DNA from 2 places in the Pseudomonas sp. NPDC087598 genome. Region 1 is predicted to be linked to the other one. Evidence: riboswitches for the same ligand, from Rfam matches in the RefSeq annotation. Region 1 holds a riboswitch; the other holds the start of a gene.
What was found. A riboswitch is a leader RNA that binds a small molecule or an ion and turns the genes downstream of it on or off. The one in region 1 is predicted to bind manganese.
Positions count from the first base shown of each region.

Region 2: linked by a shared signal. The riboswitch ahead of ACIOWE_RS26155 (TMEM165/GDT1 family protein) and the one ahead of mntP (manganese efflux pump MntP) in region 1 are both predicted to bind manganese.

Region 1 covers NZ_JBIUWQ010000007.1:4,528-9,849, reverse strand. The annotation lists gene ACIOWE_RS05960 (thiamine pyrophosphate-requiring protein) at 1-340, shown strand, start outside; gene ACIOWE_RS05955 (DUF72 domain-containing protein) at 463-1,212, shown strand; partial or broken gene ACIOWE_RS05950 (short-chain dehydrogenase) at 1,172-1,282, opposite strand; gene mntP (manganese efflux pump MntP) at 1,305-1,868, opposite strand; yybP-ykoY riboswitch at 1,873-2,045, opposite strand; gene ACIOWE_RS05940 (ATP-binding protein) at 2,259-3,638, opposite strand; gene ACIOWE_RS05935 (response regulator) at 3,635-4,297, opposite strand; gene ACIOWE_RS05930 (PepSY domain-containing protein) at 4,468-4,734, shown strand; gene ACIOWE_RS05925 (cytochrome b/b6 domain-containing protein) at 4,734-5,279, shown strand.
Region 2 covers NZ_JBIUWQ010000069.1:1,649-6,970, reverse strand. The annotation lists gene ACIOWE_RS26170 (LysE family translocator) at 1-351, opposite strand, end outside; gene ACIOWE_RS26165 (2-hydroxyacid dehydrogenase) at 652-1,617, shown strand; gene ACIOWE_RS26160 (methyltransferase) at 1,650-2,648, shown strand; yybP-ykoY riboswitch at 2,700-2,822, shown strand; gene ACIOWE_RS26155 (TMEM165/GDT1 family protein) at 2,912-3,496, shown strand; gene ACIOWE_RS26150 (M48 family metallopeptidase) at 3,619-4,437, opposite strand; partial or broken gene ACIOWE_RS26145 (HAMP domain-containing protein) at 4,641-5,322, shown strand, end outside.

The DNA of each region.
Region 1 (5,322 bases):
GGAGCAGCGGGTGATGGAGGGTGATCCCAAGTTCGAAGCGTCGCAGAGCATCCCGGACGTGCCGTATCACCTGTTCGCCATTTCCATCGGCCTGAAGGGTATTTTCGTCGACCGCGAAGAAGACGTCGCGGCTGCCTGGGAGCAGGCACTGGCCTCGGACGTACCGGTGCTGATCGAATTCAAGACCGACCCGAACGTGCCGCCACTGCCGCCGCACATCAAGCTCGAACAGGCTAAGAAATTCGCCACGACGTTGCTCAAGGGCGATCCGGATGAGGCCGGCATCATCGTCCAGGCCGCCAAGCAAGTGCTCAGCTCCGTACTGCCCGGCAAAAAATAACCCTGTAGGTTTCTCGCCAACCGTGTAGGAGCTGCCGCAGGCTGCGATCTTTTGATCTTGAAAAAACAACATCAAAAGATCGCAGCCTGCGGCAGCTCCTACATTGCAATGGAGGCAGACAATTGATTTTCATCGGTTGTGCAGGTTGGAGTCTTGCGCGTGAGCATTGGCCGGTATTCCCGGCTGACGGCACGCATTTGCAGCGTTATGCCACGCAGTTCAACAGCGTCGAAATCAACAGCTCGTTCTATCGCCCGCATCGCCGACAAACCTACGAACGCTGGGCAGATTCGGTGCCGGACGGTTTTGCTTTTTCAGTGAAGATGCCCAAACACATCACCCATGAACGGCGCCTTGCCGGCAGTGAGGCGACGGTGGATGAATTCCTTGGGCAGTGCAGCGGATTAGGCGATCGCCTGGGCTGCCTGCTGGTGCAGTTACCGCCGTCGCTGGCGTTTGATGCCGCTGTTGCCGAAGGTTTTTTCAGCGCATTGCGCCAGCGTTTCGCCGGGCCAGTGGTGCTGGAACCGCGACATGAGTCGTGGGTCAGCGCCGAGCCGCTATTGATCAAGTATCAAGTCAGTCAAGCGGCGGTTGACCCCTCACGTATCAGCAATGACGCTTCACCGAGAGGCTGGCAGGGCACGAAATATTGGCGCTTGCACGGTTCGCCGCGCATCTACCACAGCGCCTACGATTTGCCCTACCTGCAACAACTCGCGCAAGCGTTGCAGGTCGCGACAGAGCAGGGCGTCGCCACTTGGTGCATTTTCGACAACACCGCCAGCGGCGCCGCGATCGGCAACGCGTTGAGCCTGGCAAAAGAGCTGGTTATTGCGACGCCAGATCGCCGTACCAGTACGCCGCTGTAACGCCGCCATCCATCAGGAAATCGCTGCCTGTCACAGGCCCCGATTCATGAATCAACTCAGCCGAGACCGAGCTAGCCAAGGCTCGCGCTGAGTCAGACCGACAGATGCTCATACAGAATCGTCGCACCGACGATCATCAACACCACGCCACCGACGATTTCCGCACGTTTGCCGACCACCGCACCCAGCACGCGGCCGAGCATCACGCCAATGGTCACCATGGTCATGGTTGCCATACCAATCGCGGCGGCCGCCACCCAGATGTTGACGTCGACAAACGCCAGGCCCACGCCAACGGCAAGTGCATCGATGCTGGTGGCAAACGCGGTGACGGCGAGAATCAGAAATGAGTGCTGGCCGGGTTTTTCCTCTTCCTCATCTTCATGCTTCAGACCGTTGTAGATCATGTGCAGACCGAGGATCACCAGCAAGGTGAATGCGATCCAGTGATCCCATTCGGCAACCCAGCGCGTGGCGGCCTGGCCGATAAGCCAGCCGATGATGGGGGTGATGGCTTCGATGACACCGAAGATCAGACCGGTGCGCAGGGCTTCGCTCAGACGTGGTTTGTGCAGGCTGGAGCCTTTGCCGATGGCGGCGGCGAACGCATCCGTGGACATTGCAAGGGCGAGGAATATGAGGGAAACAGGATTCACGGCAACACTTCCAGTCGGGCTATGAGTCAACGACACAACCACACGCCCGACTTTAGGCATGGATGTGTCGTCGGTCTCACCAACCAAAAGGTGTTCGTACCACGGCAGGTTGCCGAGAATGTTGATACGAACGCTTCCGAGTGACTCGGAAACAGGCTACTCCCCAACGAGGACGGCGATCTTAAGCGGACAGAAATGAAAATTTTGTCAAAACACCCTGAATTGAAAAATCAGGTCAAAAGAGGCTTGCTTGAGTTGATATCTGCCTGTGATTAACTGTGGCGAGGGAGCTTGCTCCCGCTGGACTGCGCAGCAGGCCCCGCTTTTTTATGAAGAGCGAGGGCCGCTTCGCGACCCAGCGGGAGCAAGCTCCCTCGCCACAGGCCAGACTTAATTGCTTGGCAGGGTCTGATTAATCCGCAGCTCCGCACACAAGCCACCTTCCGGCAGGTTGTACAGCTTTAGCGTGCTACCGATCTTGCTGACGATCATCTGCACAATCGCCAACCCGAGCCCGGCGCCATTGGCGTGGCCGTGGCTGTAAAAGCGCTCGAACAGTCGTGCGTAATCCTCTTCATTGATCCCGGGGCCGGCATCTTCGACGCTGATGTGCACGGCGCCGGATGCTTGTGGCTGCACCTGGACCCGCACCTCGCTGCCCGGCGGGGCGAAGTTCAGCGCATTGGTCAGCAGGTTTTGCAAGGCGATCGCCAGTGCAACGGGGTCGGTTTCCACCGGGCAGTGGTGGTCGCTGTCGAGGATCAGTTCGACGTTTTTTTCCAGTGCCAACGGGGTCAGTTCCGCCAGTTCCTCGCGCACCAGTGCAGTCAATTCCACCGGGTAGTTTTGCGGATGGGCCAGACGCGGTTCGATCCGCGCCATAGTCAGTAGCTGACTGGCAATACGCGTGGCGCGGTCGACGCCGCTGAGGAGAAACTCCAGCGCCTCTTCACGTTGTTGCGGCGTGCCGGCCAGTTGCGCGTTTTGCGCGTGGATTCGCAGAATGGCCAACGGTGTACGCAGTTCATGAGCGGCATCGGCAATGAAACGCCGCTCGCGGGCCAGCAGATTGTCGATCTGCTGCAACAGCCGGTTGAGCGCCGTTTGCATCGGTTCAAGATCGTGGGGCAGGGGGCTGAGGTTAAGCGGTTTCAGGGTTTCGGTGTCGCGCCCGCGAATGCTCTGCGCCATGGCGCGCAGCGGTTGCAGGCCCCAGCCGATGGTCAGCCAGATCAACACGGCCAGCAGCGGCACACCGATCACGCTGGGCCACACGGTATGGCCGACGATGCGCTCGATCAGGTCCTGACGAATGTCATCACGCTCACCGACCCAGATCAGCAGGCCTTGCCGGCTATCCTTGAGCAGGAAGGCGCACCAGTCGCGGCCGTTTTCCATCAAGTCGTGAGAGCCGAGGGTCGTCGGCGGCGCTGCCAGTTCCGGAGCCTCGGCCGAGCGCATCAGCAACTGGCCGTCGCTGCGCCAGACCTGAAACGTCAAGCGCGTTTCATACGGATGTGCGGCCTCGCCATCGCCGACCCGGCTCATGGCTTCGTCGAACGCCTGATGCAGCCGGTCCCAGTCGTTGTCCCCCGGCGCACGTTGCGCGAGGACACCCTGCAACAGACGCGCACTTTGCGCGAGTTGCGCGTCATAGACCTCCTCGATTTCATGGTGACTGTCGCGCAGCACCAGCCAACTGATCAGCACATCGCCGATCAGTACCAGAATCAACACCGGCACCAGTATGCGTGCGCGTATGGAAATCATGGCTTGAGCTCCACGACATAACCAACGCCGCGTACCGTGCGGATCAGCTCATTGGAAAGTTTCTTGCGCAGGTTATGGATCAACACTTCGAGGGTGTTGCTTTCGACCCGTTCCTGCCAACCGTAAAGCGCCCGCGACAAGCGTTCGCGGGTGACGACTTTGCCGGGGCGAACCATCAGTTGATGCAGCAGTTGGTACTCCATCGGCGTCACCACCACGTCGTCGCCGTGCCAGGTCACTTGCTGGCTGACCGGATCAAGGCAAACGCCGGCGTGTTCCAGCAACGGTTGCGCACGGCCCTGGCTGCGCCGCAACAAGGCACGGATGCGAGCCTTCAATTCGTCGACATCGAACGGCTTGATCAAGTAGTCATCGGCACCGGCATCCAGCCCGGCAATACGCTCGGCGGTGCCGTCGCGGGCGGTAAGGATCAACACCGGCAGATCCTGCTGTTCGCCACGCAATTGTTGCAGCAGCGCCAGACCGTCGAGCCGTGGCAGACCGAGATCGAGCAACAGCAGGTCAAAACTTTCGCTGCGCAAGGCATGCAAGGCGCTGACCCCGTCCTGCAACCAGTCGAGGGTGTAGCCTTCGTTGCTCAATGCAACGCGGATGCCTTGCCCGAGGGCACGATCATCTTCGACCAGAAGTAGACGCATGGACGGTTCTCGCTGGGAAACAGGACGTTTGATCGGCGGCATCATGCCGCTGCGCAGCGAGTCGTGGCAGTCGAGCCGACGGGAAAGATGTAACGACTCATTGCCAACTAAGCTTTCGCTAAGGTTGCTTTTGCACAGTGAGGCCTTCCTCATCGAGCGAGAGTGTTTCCATGCGCAAACTTCTGCTGTTGTCCCTGATTGTCGCCAGCCCGTTGGCCATTGCCGGCCCGCAATGCACCACTGCTGAACGTTCGCAATGGCAAGACCAGAAGGCGTTTCAGGAAAACCTGAAAAGTCAGGGCTACGAAATCAGCAAATTCAAAGTCACCGACGGCAATTGCTACGAGATCTACGGTTTCGACAAGGACAAGCGCAAGGTCGAGATCTACCACGATCCGGTCAGCGGTAAAGCGGTCAAGACCGAGATCAAGGGCTGATGCCGAGCGCGTCCCTGCGCCTGTGGGATCCCGTAGTGCGGCTGTTTCATCTGTCCATCGCAGGCGTCTTTGTCGGCAATTACTTCTTCAATGAGGCCGGCGACGACTGGCATGTCTGGCTCGGCTATTACGCCGTTGGCTGGCTGCTGGTGCGACTGGTGTGGGGATTCGTCGGGCCACGCAGTGCGCGCTGGGCTGACTTCTGGCCGACACCGGCAAGACTGGCGAGCCACATTCGATCGCTACTTGCCGGGCGGCCCGCACATCGCCTCGGGCATTCGCCGCTGGGTGCGCTGGTGATGATTTTGATGTTGCTGACGATGTTGACCACCGGCCTCAGCGGTTGGGCCATGGAGGAGGTCGACGCTTTATGGGGGGCCGACTGGCCGCTGCGAGTCCATGAAACCGCGGCTGACGGCTTGCTGGTGTTGGTCTGCATCCACATCGCCGCCGCGGTGTTTGAAAGTTTTCAGGTTCGCGACAACTTGCCGTTGTCGATGCTCACCGGACGCCGTCGCCGCTTGCCGGACGATTCGACGCGCTGACAAGGATGTCTTGCCGATTGTTACCCATCCTGCCTTTGCCGCG
Region 2 (5,322 bases), on a different contig from region 1:
AGTGAAGGCGCCGCGCGCAGTGCGCACACCCGCTTCCTTGTGCAGGTCATCGGTGACGGTTTTTGCCGGTTGCGCGCGCAGCGCCTTGAAGCCGATGTACAGCAAGTAAGCCGCAGCCGCCCATTTCAAGGCGTTGAACAGCACGATCGACTGCGACACGATCAGGCCGATGCCCAGCAGCGAATAACCCACATGCAGGAAAATCGCCGTGCCGACACCCAGCGCCGTCCAGGTGCCGGCGCGGCGACCGTGGGTCACGCTTTCGCGTACCACCACGGCAAAGTCCGGGCCGGGGCTGGCGACGGCCAGCAGGTGGATCAGTGCAACGGTCAAGAACTCGGTCCAGTACATGGGGGCTCCTACAATTTCGGGATAAACATTGAATCTGCGGCCACCACCCATTTGTGGCGAGGGAGCTTGCTCCCGCTCGGCTGCGCAGCAGTCGTAAAACCGGATGTCGCAGTACTTCTGAAAAAACTCGAGCGTCCTGATTGGGACGGCTTCGCCCTCCAGCGGGAGCAAGCTCCCTCGCCACAGAGTCTGCACTCACCTGCAACATATCGGTGGAGTTCGACCAGCACGTAACGTTTTGTTTCATCTGGTAGGCTCGGCAGATTACGCCTTCCGTTCAAAGCACAAAAGGTACAGTTGATGACGAACCCGCGCCGCGCCGTATTCCTCGATCACCCTTCGCTGGATCTTGGCGATCTTGACCTCAGCCCGTTGCGCGCCTGCTTCAGCGACCTGCAACTGTTCGCCCAGACCTTGCCAGAACAAGTCACCGAACGCCTGCACGGCGCAACCGTTGCGATCTCCAACAAGATCCTGATCGACGCCGCTGCGATGGCTGCCAACCCGGACTTGAAGCTGATCCTGATCACCGCCACCGGCACCAACAACGTCGACCTCGCGGCCGCCCGCGCCCACGGCATCACGGTGTGCAACTGCCAGGGTTACGGCACGCCATCGGTGGCGCAACACACGATCATGCTGCTGCTCAACCTCGCAACCCGCTTGGCCGACTACCAGAAAGCCGTCGGCGAAGGTCGCTGGCAGCAGGCGAAACAGTTCTGCCTGCTCGATTACCCGATTGTCGAACTCGAAGGCAAAACCCTCGGTCTGCTCGGTCATGGCGAGCTCGGCGGCGCCGTCGCACGCTTGGCTGAAGCGTTCGGCATGCGCGTATTACTCGGCCAGATTCCGGGGCGTCCGGCCCGAGCGGATCGTCTGCCGCTGGATCAACTGCTGCCGCAGATCGATGCCCTGACTCTGCACTGCCCGCTCAACGAACACACCCGTCACTTCATCGGCGCCCGCGAACTGGCCTCGATGAAACCCGGAGCGTTCGTGGTCAACACTGCCCGGGGCGGATTGATCGACGAACAGGCGCTGGCCGATGCCCTGCGCGGCGGCCATCTCGGCGGCGCCGCCACCGATGTGCTCAGCGTCGAGCCACCCACCCAGGGCAATCCGCTGCTGGCCGCCGACATCCCGCGCCTCATTGTCACCCCGCACAACGCTTGGGGCAGTGTTGAAGCGCGGCAACGTATCGTCGGTCAATTGACCGAAAACGCCCAGGCGTTCTTCAGCGGTAAGGCGCTGCGGGTCGTCAGTTGATAAACTGCGGCACTTTTTTTTGAGGAGCAGTTATGGATCCGCGCAGTGAAGTACTGCTTCGTCAGGCCGAGTTATTCCAGGGTTCGTTGTTGCTGGCCGGTTTGCCCGCCGATGATTTGCTCGGGCGCCTGCCCAACGCCTTCGGTTGGTGCTGGCACGCAGGCGATCAAGTCGCCCTCGATGCGCGTTTCGAAGGTCGCAGCCATTTTGGCGTGAACATTCCAGAGCGCGAGTTCGACAGCGCCGTGGTGTTTTTGCCCAAATCCAAGGACCTGACCGATTACATCCTCAACGCGGTGGCTGCGCGTCTGGCCGGACGCGAAGTGTTTCTGGTCGGAGAAAAACGCAGCGGCATCGAAGGCGCATCCAAGCAGCTCAACCCGTTCGGCAAGCCACGCAAGCTCGACAGCGCACGCCACTGCCAACTGTGGCAAGTCACAGTAGCCAATGCGCCTGAAGCGAAATCGCTGGACAGTCTGGCGCAGACTTATGAGCTGCCACTGGCTGAAGGTGCGCTGAAAGTCATCAGCCTGCCGGGGGTGTTCAGCCACGGCCGACTGGATCGCGGCAGTGCGCTGCTGCTGGAGCATCTGGACAAACTGCCGAGCGGTCATCTGCTCGACTTCGGCTGTGGCGCCGGGGTGTTGGGCGCGGCGGTCAAACGTCGCTACCCGCACAATCAAGTCACGTTGCTCGATGTCGACGCATTCGCCGCCGCCAGCAGCCGTCTGACATTGGCTGCCAACGGTCTGGAAGCCGACGTACTGACCGGTGACGGAATCGATGCGGCGCCGATGGGCTTGAGCGCCATTCTGAGCAACCCGCCATTCCATGTCGGCGTGCACACCGATTATTTCGCAACCGAGAACTTGCTGCGAAAAGCGGCTAAACATCTGAAAAACGGTGGCGAACTACGCTTGGTGGCGAACAGTTTCCTGAAGTATCAACCGCTGATCGAAGAGCATCTCGGGGTCTGTGCGATCAAGGCTGAAGGCAACGGTTTCCGGATTTACCGGGCCAAGCGTGGCTGAGGTTTGTTTTCAAAAAGAGGCTTGCTCTATCGGATTTGCCTAGGCAGAATCCGCTCCGTCCTAGGGGAGTAGTCTCCCACGAGCGCTATGCTCGTCCGGCATACGTCAACATACTTGATCCTCAGATCATGGCGTATGCGACCCAAGCGTCCGCACCAGACGGATCGCTGGGTTTGACAAGACCTATGACACGCACACCTTACCCGGGGCGGGAAGGCTGTACGTGTCATAGCCGTGTCGACCCGCCCCTTAGGAAAATCCTGATGCTGGACTCGTTACTCGTTCCCACCGCAATCGTTGCCTTGGCCGAAATCGGCGACAAGACGCAACTGCTCGCGCTGATTCTCGCCGCTCGCTTCCGCAAACCCTGGCCGATCATTGCCGGTATTGTCGCCGCGACCCTGGCCAACCACGCAGCAGCCGGTGCGGTCGGCGCCTGGTTCGGCAGCTTCTTCTCAGACTCCGTTCTGCACTGGATTCTCGCCGCGAGCTTCACGGCCACGGCGTTGTGGACGCTGGTGCCAGACAAGATGGACGACGATGAAACCAGCACCGCACGCAAATTCGGGCCGTTCCTGACCACGCTGATTGCGTTCTTCCTGGCTGAAATGGGTGACAAGACACAGGTCGCGACAGTGATGCTCGCCGCGCAATACCCGGAACTCTGGCTGGTGATTATCGGTACGACGGCGGGCATGTTGATTGCCAACGTGCCGGTGGTGTTAGCGGGTAACTTTGCCGCGGACAAATTGCCGCTGACCTTGATCCGTCGCCTGGCGGCTTCGGCATTCCTGATTCTGGCGATCGCTGCGGTGTACAAGGCGATGCAGAGCAGTGGCTGGGTTTAACGGCGTAAGTCGGTAGACCGAGTTATCGTTCTTCGCGAGCAGGCTCGCTCCCACAGTGGAATGCATTCCAAAGGTGGGAGCGAGCCTGCTCGCGAAGGGGCCATCAGCAGCTCTGAAACCCATCAGGACTTCGGAGCTTTTTCGTACAGCGGCATGACCTTCGGAATCGCTGCCTGCAATGAGGCGATCCGGCTGGTCGATGCCGGGTGAGTGCTCATGAACTCAGGCGGCGAACCTTCCGAAGCCTTGCTCATCTTGTTCCACAGCGTGATCGCCGCGTTCGGGTTGTACCCGGCGCGAGCAGCCAGTTCCAGACCGATCAGGTCAGCTTCGTTTTCATTGGCACGGCTGTTCGGCAGTGTCATGCCGTAGTTGGCCACGGTGTCGGCCAGCGCCAGACTGTCCTGCCCCAGACCGAGCAACGCACCCGCGCCCTGCTTGGCCATCTCGATACCGTAAGCCTTGGACATCGCTTCACGACCGTGCTCGCGCAAGGCGTGGGCGATTTCATGGCCCATCACCGCGGCGATTTCATCGTCGGTGAGTTTCAGGCTGTCGATCAGCCCGGTGTAGAAAATGATCTTGCCGCCAGGACCGCAGTTGGCGTTGAGTTCGTCGCTCTTGATCAGATTGACTTCCCACTTCCACTGCGCCGCATCCGGGCGGAAATTCGGCGCTTGGGCGATCAACCGGTCGGCAATTGCCTGAACCCGTTTGGCATCGCTGCTGGTCTTGTCCAGCACGCCCTTGCCGGACGCCTCGCCAACGGTCTTCTGATACGACTGGGCATACATCTGGTCGACCTCTTGCGAGGACAGCATGCTGAACATGTACTGCTTGCGCTCGACACCGACGGCGCCGCCGCTGGTGGTGTTGACCGACTGACAACCGGCCAGCAACAGCGCTGCGCTCAGTGCACTTACAACCAATGTCTTGTTCATTCAAAAGCTCCCTGAAAACCTGCCGCGTATCCTAGGCGGGTAATTGTATCGGCGCCAGATACAACGGACGTATTGCAGCGACTTTCAGACGCTTCCCACCGCTGCTGTCGTAAAAGATTCATACCGAGCGCCAGGCCCTCTGCCACTGCGTCGCACACTGATCCATTTGCGACATTGGCGTTCAATGGCAACTGTTCGCACTCATGGCCCAATGCCTGCTGCCGATACAACAGCGCAGACGTCCTCTTGCGTGCGGAGCTCCCATGAAGTTCAAGTCGATTCAGTTTTCCGTCGCCGCCCTGGCTGGCGCCATCGTTCTCAGCGTGGTCGCCGCGCTGGTGCTGTATGCGCTGTTTTCCGGCGCCCGCACTCAGGAGATGGTGCAGCAGCGCACCCAGGCCCAGTTCGAACAAGTCATCGAGCAGCGCCTGACATCGCTGGCACAAACCCAGGTCAGCCAGATCCAGCGCGAACTGGAAGCGCCGCTATTGATTGCCGGCGGTCTGGTGCGGGTCAACGCCCTGCTCGGCACGCCGGGCGCCGATGGCCAGCCGCGCCTGAACGTCAGCCGTGAACAACTGATCAGCCTGATCAAAGAAAACGTCGAGAAGAACCCGAAGATTCTCGGCACTTACATCGGCTGGGAAAAAAACGCTCTGGATCACAACGACGCTGCCTACATCGGCACCAGTGTGGTGGGTATCGACGCGGCCAACGGGCGTTTCCTGCCGTGGTGGTTCCGCAATGACGACGGCACGCTCGGCCTCGATAAACTGGTGGACGTCGACGATCAGAAAGTCCTCTCCACCGGCGTGCGCGCCAGCGAGTACTACCTGTGCTCGAAAGAGAGCAAGAAATCCTGCGTGATCGATCCGGCGCCTTATA